Regions from separate parts of the Mesorhizobium sp. Mes31 genome, predicted to be linked through region 1. Evidence: riboswitches for the same ligand, from Rfam matches in the RefSeq annotation. Region 1 holds a riboswitch; each other region holds the start of a gene.
What was found. Region 1 has a riboswitch for cobalamin ahead of NR193_RS02325 (aromatic ring-hydroxylating dioxygenase subunit alpha). Riboswitches for the same ligand answer to the same signal wherever they lie in the genome.
Positions count from the first base shown of each region.

Region 1 (2,194 bases):
CATCGTGTAGCTGACGGCATCGCGCAGCAGCGGCGCGCGGGTGGCGCGGTATTGCCCGGCCGGATCGATGCGAAACTTGCTCGGCAGGCCGGCCGCCTCGCATTTCGCCCAGTGCGCAAGCATTTCCGGGTCGCTGTCGGCGCCTTGCACGCCGGTCACCGTCGGTGCTTCCGGGAAGGTCTTGCACAGTTCCGGATGATTGCCGGCGCAATGGTAGCACTCGCGGTTGTTTTCCCAGACCAGCTTCCAGTTGCCCTTCTCGATGATCGTGCTCTCGAAGGCGACTTTTGCCTCGCGCAGCCGGTGCGGCAGCAGATAGGGTTCGATCATCGCCCGCATCGGCGCGAAATCCGCCGGCTCCTTGGCCAGGCAAATGAAGATGTAACCGCCGACCGTCTCGCAGGCGACCGGCTTCAGGCCGAACTGGCTCTTGTCGAAACCGTCGGCCATCTGCCTGGCGAATAGCAGCCTTCCGTCCAGCTCATAGGTCCATTGGTGATAGGGGCAGACCAGCTTGGCCGCCGTGCCCTTGTCGGAATTGCAGACACGGCTGCCGCGATGGCGGCAGGAATTGTGGAAGCCGTTGATCTTGCCTTGCTGGTCGCGGACGATGACGACCGGATAGTCACCGATCTGCACGGTGATGTAGCTGCCCGGCTTCGGCAGTTCGCAATCATGGCCGATGAACAGCCAGTCGCGATACCAGATCAGCTCCATGTCGAGCTTGAAATAGTCGGGGTCGGTGTAGAAGGGCTGCTCCAGTGAAAAGCCTTGCTTGCGGCTATTCAAGAGCCTCAGCATGTCGTTGCGCGCGTCCATGTCCTGTCCTCACAATCAAGGACTGCATCGGAGGGGAAGAGAGGAAGGATCGGACGCAAGCCGGCGATGTGCCGGACATGCACTATCCACCTCTTGACCGCCCACCGCGATCAGTCGAGTCTAGACATCTCCGGCTGGTTTCCGGGCTCTGGAGTTGTCCTTGCGGACGATCGCGACACCTTCCCAGGCTTTTGGCCCAGTGGTCTCCCGTTGCGACTTGAACTCCACCACCGTTGCGGGGGCAGCGCCGGATTCTGACCGGCTTCCCAATTCTCCGCCTCGTCGTCACGAAACGGCACCTGAGATGTCATGATCTAATCACGACGGCGATTGCGACATCGGCATGAAAGCGACATCGCATCCATGCGGCGCGACACGCATACGAAAACGCCCCGGTTGGCGATTGCGGGGCTGAAATCCGATCTGCCCGACGGCCATTTGCCGGCCGCGATCTTCCCGAATCCGGTCGCTGGCGGAGGCCAAAAACGGTTAACGGTTTCGAAAAGTGACTATTAGCTGCCTCTAAAATCGAACCGAACGGTTCGTTTCTGTTGACGGTGCGTGCAGGACGGTGTGAACGCTGGGCCCTAGACACAGTTGGTGATCGGAACGCCAGTTTCATCTAACTAACTGATATAAAATGTAAAAATACCTGGTGTAGAAGGCCGTGGCACAATTTCAAGTGGCAGATTCATGGTCCACGCGAAACAACTTCGTGATTGGAAATGGCTGGATGGCCTTCCCACATCGGGGCTGTCCGAACGACGCGAATTCCTTCCAAGACACGCCGCTAGACGGACGGAAATAAGAAGACACTGGAGTACCAAAAAATGAAAAAGATTGTCCTCACTGCCGCCGCCCTTCTGGCCATCTCCGGCAGCGCCTTCGCTAATGGTAGCGATCACTACGGTTCGAATGCCCCGGCAGCCACTGCTGTCGACAGCTCGTACACCGCTTCGATCAAGAAGTCGGAACCGGCTGCTCAGACGCCTGCCCAGGGCAGCGACCGTAACCTCTTCGGCAACAACTAACAGCCGAATCCCAGGTGACGGCGGGCTTGCCCGCCGCCCTGGCGAAATCCAGAAATTCAGGAGTACTTGAAATGAAGAAGATCATCCTTGCTGCCGCCGCCGTTCTGGCCATCTCCGGCAGCGCCTTCGCCGGCAGCGACAACTTTGGCTCCAATGGCGCCAACCAGCCTGCCGCCACCTCGGTTGACAGCTCGTACACCGCTTCGATCAAGAAGTCGGAACCGGCTGCTCAGACGCCTGCCCAGGGCAGCGACCGTAACCTCTTCGGCAACAACTAACAGCCGAATCCCCAGGTGACGGCGGCTTGCCCGCCGCCCTGGCGAAATCCAGAAATTCAGGAGTAC
Region 1 covers NZ_JALJRL010000001.1:514,903-517,096, reverse strand. Annotated here, with positions in the region: gene NR193_RS02325 (aromatic ring-hydroxylating dioxygenase subunit alpha) at 1-819, opposite strand, end outside; cobalamin riboswitch at 934-1,137, opposite strand; gene NR193_RS02320 (DUF680 domain-containing protein) at 1,650-1,850, shown strand; gene NR193_RS02315 (DUF680 domain-containing protein) at 1,922-2,128, shown strand.

Region 2 (2,194 bases), on a different contig from region 1:
TCGTCATAGGCCTGCGCCGTGGCGATATAGGCCCAGGGCGAGCGCAAGGCCGTCGCCAGCGTTTCGGCGTGCGCGCTCTTGCCGGAGCGCGCACCACCGATGATGAAGGTCAGCTTGCTGCGATCAGGCAAAGCTGTCGCGCAGGCTGGTCGCGGTGCCGGTGAAGCGGCCGCGCACCACGCCGACAACCACGCCAAGCACCAGCCAGAACACCAGATTGGTCAGCGTCACCGCCACCACGAACTGGTGGTGCAGGCCCTCCGGGATCGCTGTCTCGAAGCTGTCGGGCTGTGGCGCGCCGACGATATGCGGTGCCACGATCAAGGCCACACCCAGGATCGCCAGCGGCAGCGACTTGCGGAAGGCGATCAGGCCAAGACCGGCCGCGGTCGCCGCAACCGTTGCCCACCACCAGATCTGGCGCTGGGTGAGGTCGGCCGCCGGCATGGCCGGCAGTTCCGGCGGCAGGCCGAGGCCCGGCGCCAGCGTGAACACCGCAAAGCCGGCCAGTCCCCAGAACACGCCCTGACGCCAATTGCCGATGCCTCCGGCGAATTCGGAGACCGCGACCAGGATCAGGGCGAAGCCGATTCCGGTGACGATATTGGCAAGCACACTGAAGGCGAAACGCTCGAAGCCGTCGGCCGGCGCCCAGCCTTCGTCTTCCGCCGCCGGAGCGGCTGCTTGCGCCGGCGCCGGCGCGGCGGAACTCATGGCATTCCCCGCCGGGGCGGCCATGCTCATGGCATTGGTATCCGTTGCGGCCGGTGCGGCGTGGTCATGGTGATGGCCGCCGCCGGCCTGTTCGTAGACTTCCGCCTTCAGGATCAGCGGCACGGTGGCGTAGGCCTGCATGCTGGCGAGAACGACGCCGGCCACGAGCCCTGCGATCGCCGCGATGAACACGACGTTGCGAAACAGGTTCATGATGTCAGGCCCTTGTCAGTGGCAGGGAAACGCCATCGAGTGGCGATAGTCGTGGGCAGCATTGTGGACCGCATCGATATGCGAGAAGCCGACAAAGCCCATCACGAAAATGCCGAGAAACGCAGCAAGAGCGAGCTGCATGAAGCGCGACTGCGAGGAGACGGAAGCGCCGAGAGAGACGGAAGCGGTATTCATGTCTTGTCCTTTCGCCCTCCACCCGAGGGCATCGAAGTCAGTTTCCTGTCGCCGGCAGGTCTCCTGGCTCGCGGTTCAGCGCCCTTCTCCACCTTCCCGAAGAGAATTCTTCAGTGGCATATGGAGAGGACTACCGCACACAGTTGCGGGGGCAGCCACGGCATTGGGCGAAACTCGCCCGCACCGCATTCCCTCTTGGCTCCAAAATGGAACCGACGACATCGGCGACTATAGGCAGAATCGTCGCCTCCAGCAAACCAAATTCCACCGCCAACCATTGTGAATGCGTCGTGCCACCAGGCCGTCCACCGTGCGGCAATTGACAATTTTCCTGGTCGGGTGTCGGCTGGCGCGTCAAAGGACGCCAGCCATGCAGCCCAGCCCGAGCCAGCACGATCGCTATAACGGCCTCACCCGGGCCGAACCGACGCTGCCATCGTCAGCCTATTGGGATGCGGACAGCTATCAGCGCGATCTCGAGGCGATCTGGTACAGAAGCTGGCTGCTCGTCTGCCGCGAAGCCGACCTTGCCCAACCGCTTTGCTTCCGCACCTTCCGCGTCGGCACGCAGGAAATCGTCCTGTTGCGGGACGAGACCGGCGAACTGCGCGCCTTCCACAACACCTGCCGGCATCGCGGCTCGCAGCTATGCCAGGAAAGCCAGGGGCGCCTGAAGGCGCGGCTGATCACCTGCCCCTATCATGCCTGGTCCTACTCGCTGCGCGGCGATCTTGTGCGCGTGCCGTCGAAATCGCTGCCGGACGGCTTCGACAAGGCCAACCATCCGCTCTACCGCGTCGCGCTGTCGGTGTGGCGCGGCTTCGTCTTCGTCAATTTGCAGGAGGATGCCACCACCTCGGCGCAGGCATCCTTCGATCCCGCCTCCGGCGATCTCGGCAACTGGCCGCTGGAGACACTGGTGAGCGGCCATGTGCTGCGCAAGGTGATGAACTGCAACTGGAAGATTTTCTGGGAAAACTTCAACGAATGCCTGCATTGCCCGGGCGTCCACAAGGACCTGTCGCGGCTGGTGCCAATCTATGGCCGCGGCCTGATGAGCCGGCACGACGAC
Region 2 covers NZ_JALJRL010000006.1:297,801-299,994, reverse strand. Annotated here, with positions in the region: gene cobU (bifunctional adenosylcobinamide kinase/adenosylcobinamide-phosphate guanylyltransferase) at 1-131, opposite strand, end outside; gene NR193_RS13245 (CbtA family protein) at 124-927, opposite strand; gene NR193_RS13240 (CbtB domain-containing protein) at 943-1,122, opposite strand; cobalamin riboswitch at 1,158-1,354, opposite strand; gene NR193_RS13235 (aromatic ring-hydroxylating dioxygenase subunit alpha) at 1,493-2,194, shown strand, end outside.
Region 2: it holds a riboswitch for cobalamin, as region 1 does, so the genes downstream of both, NR193_RS13240 (CbtB domain-containing protein) here and NR193_RS02325 (aromatic ring-hydroxylating dioxygenase subunit alpha) in region 1, are expected to answer to the same signal.

Region 3 (2,194 bases), on a different contig from region 1:
TGATGATGGCATTGGCGCGGGCGGAGCCGGCGGCGTCCATCAGATCGCTTTTCGACAGGATGATGAGGTCGGCGCAGGCGATCTGGTCCTCGAACACTTCCTCGACCGGGTCGTCGTGGTCGAGCGTCCCATCCTGAGCGCGCTGCGCCTGCAAGGCGTCCATGTCATTGGCGACGCGGCCTTCGGCCAGCGCCGGGCCGTCGACCACCGCGATGACGCCATCGACGGTCACCCGGCTCCTCACCGTCGGCCACTGGAAGGCTTGCACCAGCGGCTTGGGCAGAGCGAGGCCGGAGGTCTCGATCAGGATATGGTCGACCTTCGGCGTCAGCGACAGGATCTGGTCGAGCGCCGGCACGAAATCATCGGCGACGGTGCAGCAGATGCAGCCATTGGCCAGCTCGACGATGTTTTCCTCGGGGCAGGTGTCGATGCCGCAGCCCTTCAGGATCTCGCCGTCGATGCCGATGTCGCCGAACTCGTTGACGATGATGGCGATACGCTTGCCGCCGGCGTTTTCCAGGAGGTGGCGGATCAGCGTCGTCTTGCCGGCGCCGAGGAAGCCGGTGACGACAGTGCAGGGAACACGGGAGACGGAGGCTGTCATATCTGGTCCTTCAGCATGTCGAGGGGAGGAATGCGGGCCACGAGGCCGCGCTTGAGGGAATCGGGACGGCCCCGCCATGGCATGAGGCCATCCGTCGAGGTGGCGAAGAGCTTTGCACCAGCGACGAGATCGGCGCCGCTGGTGGCGCTCAGATCGCCGAAGACGTAGCTCCAGCAGCCGTCGCGCAGGATCGCGGCGCTCAGCCGGCGCTTGCAATTGCCGAGGCATTCGACGCTGCGGATGCGGATATCTTCCCCGGAGGCGGCGCGGCGTGTGTCGTCCGCAAGCAATTCGCCGGCGCGGGGATGGGCGTCGGAACCGGTTTCGTCGCGACAGGAGGCGCAGACGATCACGGTCACGCCGGTCAAGGCGTCACCGGACAATACGTCCGCTGTCTCAGCCGGAAAACTGCTGTCGCGTTCCAAATCAGGCTCCTTGCCCGGAAAACCCGCCAGGCGATCGGATTCTTTGTCTCTCAGACGGCAGGTCTCCTGGCTCGCGGGTCATCGCCTCGGGTGCCGCCTTCCCGGGAACATCCCAGTGGTTTTCGGCCCAGGCTCGTCGCTTACAGTTGCGGGGACAGCCGCGGATTTGAAATCTTGCGATCCCGCACCGCATTCCCTCTTGGCTCCTCCCTTTGCCGAGAGGAGACCGTCTGGACCGGATTTAGGCTTGTAGGGACAGCCGTGTCAACGCACGTCTACGACGCGGCAATGTCGGCAAGTGGCTGTCCGAGGTCGCCTGCAGGCGTCACTTCAATGCGTTCGAGGCCCAGCCAACCCTGCATCTGCTTCAATTCCTCGAACAGCTGGGCGGCGGTTTCGGCGGGTGCGCTTGGCTCCGCATAGGCCGCATGGACACGCAATACGCTGGCAGGCCGGTCTGCCTTGAGGTCGACGCGGGCCACGATCCTATCGCCGAGCAGGAAGGGCAGGACGTAGTAGCCGTACTGGCGCTTATCGGCCGGCGTGTAGATTTCGATGCGATAGTGGAAATCGAACAACCGCTCCGAGCGCGACCGCTCGAAGACGACCGGATCGAATGGCGCCAGCAGGGCGCGCGCCTCGATTTTTCGAGGTATGCGTGCGTCCCTGTGAAGGTAAGCCGGCTTATCCCAGCCTTCGACACGCACCGGCGCCAGTTCGCCTGTTTCAACCAGTTCCTCCAGCCGGCCTTTCATGTCCGCGGGCGACAGGCGGAAATAGTCGCGCAAATCGCCTGATGTCGCGATGCCGTGGGCGCGCGCGGATATGCGCAGCAATTCGCGATGCGCGTCCTCGGTGGCTGGCACCGGCAGATCTAGGATCGCCTGCGGCAGCACGCGCTCCGGCAGGTCATAGAAACGCTCGAAGCCACGGCGGTGCGCCGTGGTGATGCGGCCGGCCCAGAACAGCCATTCGAAGGCGTGCTTGGCATGGCTCCATCCCCACCAGCCGCCCGAGCCCTTCTGGCCTTCCAGTGCCGAAGCGGCGATCGGGCCGCGCTCGACGACCGCGCGGTAGATCTCTTCGATATAGGCGGCGTGCTCGCGGCCCCATTTGGCCAGGCCCGAATACATCTCATCGCCGCGCTCGGCCCGCTGCATGC
Region 3 covers NZ_JALJRL010000006.1:260,213-262,406, forward strand. Annotated here, with positions in the region: gene cobW (cobalamin biosynthesis protein CobW) at 1-607, opposite strand, end outside; gene NR193_RS13065 (DUF1636 family protein) at 604-1,032, opposite strand; cobalamin riboswitch at 1,071-1,278, opposite strand; gene NR193_RS13070 (winged helix-turn-helix domain-containing protein) at 1,308-2,194, opposite strand, start outside.
Region 3: it holds a riboswitch for cobalamin, as region 1 does, so the genes downstream of both, NR193_RS13065 (DUF1636 family protein) here and NR193_RS02325 (aromatic ring-hydroxylating dioxygenase subunit alpha) in region 1, are expected to answer to the same signal.

Region 4 (2,194 bases), on a different contig from region 1:
CCGCGATCGCCGCCGTGGCATCGACGGTATTGAGGCGCTCCACGGTCGATTTGAGCGGCGCCTCACCTTGCCCGGAAAACGTCTCGCTCATGATCAGCTCGGGCAGCGGCAGCCGGCGACCCCAGCCATGCGTTTCGAGGTCCGGTTTTGGCGCGAACTCGGAAACGCGGCCGACGCAGAGATAGGCGACAGGCGTCACATGCTCGGGAATGGACAGCAGGCTTTTCAGCGCTTGCGCCTCGATGATGCTGACCCAGCCGACGCCAACGCCTTCGGCGCGCGCCGCCAGCCAGAAATTCTGCACCGCGCAGACCGTGCTGTAGAGATCCATCTCCGGATTGTGCCAGCGTCCCAGCGGTGAATCCTTCGAGCGCTCGCGGTCGCAGGTGATGCAGATGTTGAGTGCGCTTTCGCAAATGCCTTCCAGCTTGAGCTTGCGGTAGAGCGCCTGCCGTTCTGCCTCGATGGCCGGCAGTTCCTGCTCGCGCGCTGCCAGGAACAGGTCGCGCACCTTTTCGCGTCGTCCGGCATCGCGGATGAGGATGAAATTCCATGGCTGCATGAAGCCGACCGACGGCGCGTGATGGGCGGCAAGCAACAGCCGCGCCAGCACCTCATCGTCGAGCGCGGTCGGCAGGAAATGGCTGCGCACGTCCCGCCGCGTGAACATGGCGCGATAAACCGCATCGCGCGCCAACTGATCAAATCCGTCGCCAACAGGAGCGGTCATGGTTTCCGGCATCGCTTGTCCCCTTGCGATTGCAATCAATGCCAGCCGCCTGACCATGCGGATGACGATGCCTGCCAGGCCGGTCTTCTGGCTTGGGATCAACCCACGTCCGGCGCCTTCCCGTCCATCGACAGTGGCATTTACCGGCGCGGTCCCCCTCACAGCGTTGGGCACGCCACGGAGTTCAACCGTGTTCCCGATTCTCCCGCTTGCGGCGGGCACCAGGCAGTGCGGCGACCTTACGCCGAAGCGCCGGCGACGCCAATGCCCACGGCGACACGAATGGACGCAGGCGTGATTTTCCCCAGCCATCAGCCGCCTGCTCATGGCCTTTGTCGATCGGGGCCACTAGATTAGGACGATGGTTACCCGTCTCTACACCCATCCGATCTTCCTCGAGCACATCACGCCGCCCGGCCATCCCGAGCGGCCGGACCGCTTGCGCGCCATCGAGCGCGTGCTCGACGATGAGGCATTTGCCGCGCTCGACCGCGTCAAGGCGCCGGAAGGCGACGAGGCGACCATCCTCTACGCGCATCCCGCTGATTTCGTCGCCCGCGTCCGCGCCGCCATTCCCGACGAGGGCATCGCCCGCATCGACGCCGACACCACCGCCAGCCCGAAGAGCTGGCAGGCGGCGATCACGGCGATCGGCGCCGCCAACGCTGCCGTCGACGACGTCTTCACGGGCCGCGCCGACAACGCCTTCGTCGCCGCCCGGCCGCCCGGCCACCATGCCGAAAAGAACACCGCGATGGGCTTCTGCCTCTTCAACACCGCCGCGATCGCGGCGCGCTATGCGCAGAAGAAGCATGGCGTCGAGCGCGTCGCCGTCGTCGACTGGGACGTGCACCACGGCAACGGCACGCAGGATATTTTCTGGGACGATCCGTCGGTGCTCTATTGCTCGACGCATCAGATGCCGCTCTATCCCGGCACCGGGGCAAAGGGTGAAACCGGCGCCGGCAACATCGTCAACGCGCCGCTGGCGCCGCAGACCGGCAGCGAGGTCTTTCGCGATGCCTTCCTGTCGCGCGTTTTGCCGGCGCTGGACAATTTCGCTCCCGACCTGATCATCATTTCAGCCGGTTTCGACGCGCATCACCGCGATCCGCTGGCCGAGATCAATCTGACCGAGGACGATTTCGACTGGGCGACGGGACAACTGATGCAGCGCGCTACACGCCACAGCGGCAACCGGCTCGTCAGCCTGCTCGAGGGCGGATACGATCTGCAGGGACTGGCATTTTCGGTCGCCGCCCATGTCGGGCGACTGATGAAAGGATGAATGATGGCTGGTGAGACCAACGAAGACGTCAAGGCGATGAGCTTCGAACAGGCACTCGACGCGCTGGAAAAGATCGTCGATGATCTGGAGCGTGGCGACGTGCCGCTCGACCAGTCGATCAGGATCTACGAGCGCGGCGAGGCACTGAAGGCGCATTGCGACCGGCTGCTGAAGGC
Region 4 covers NZ_JALJRL010000002.1:58,625-60,818, forward strand. Annotated here, with positions in the region: partial or broken gene bluB (5,6-dimethylbenzimidazole synthase) at 113-787, opposite strand; cobalamin riboswitch at 790-971, opposite strand; gene NR193_RS02970 (histone deacetylase family protein) at 1,092-2,018, shown strand; gene NR193_RS02975 (exodeoxyribonuclease VII small subunit) at 2,022-2,194, shown strand, end outside.
Region 4: it holds a riboswitch for cobalamin, as region 1 does, so the genes downstream of both, bluB (5,6-dimethylbenzimidazole synthase) here and NR193_RS02325 (aromatic ring-hydroxylating dioxygenase subunit alpha) in region 1, are expected to answer to the same signal.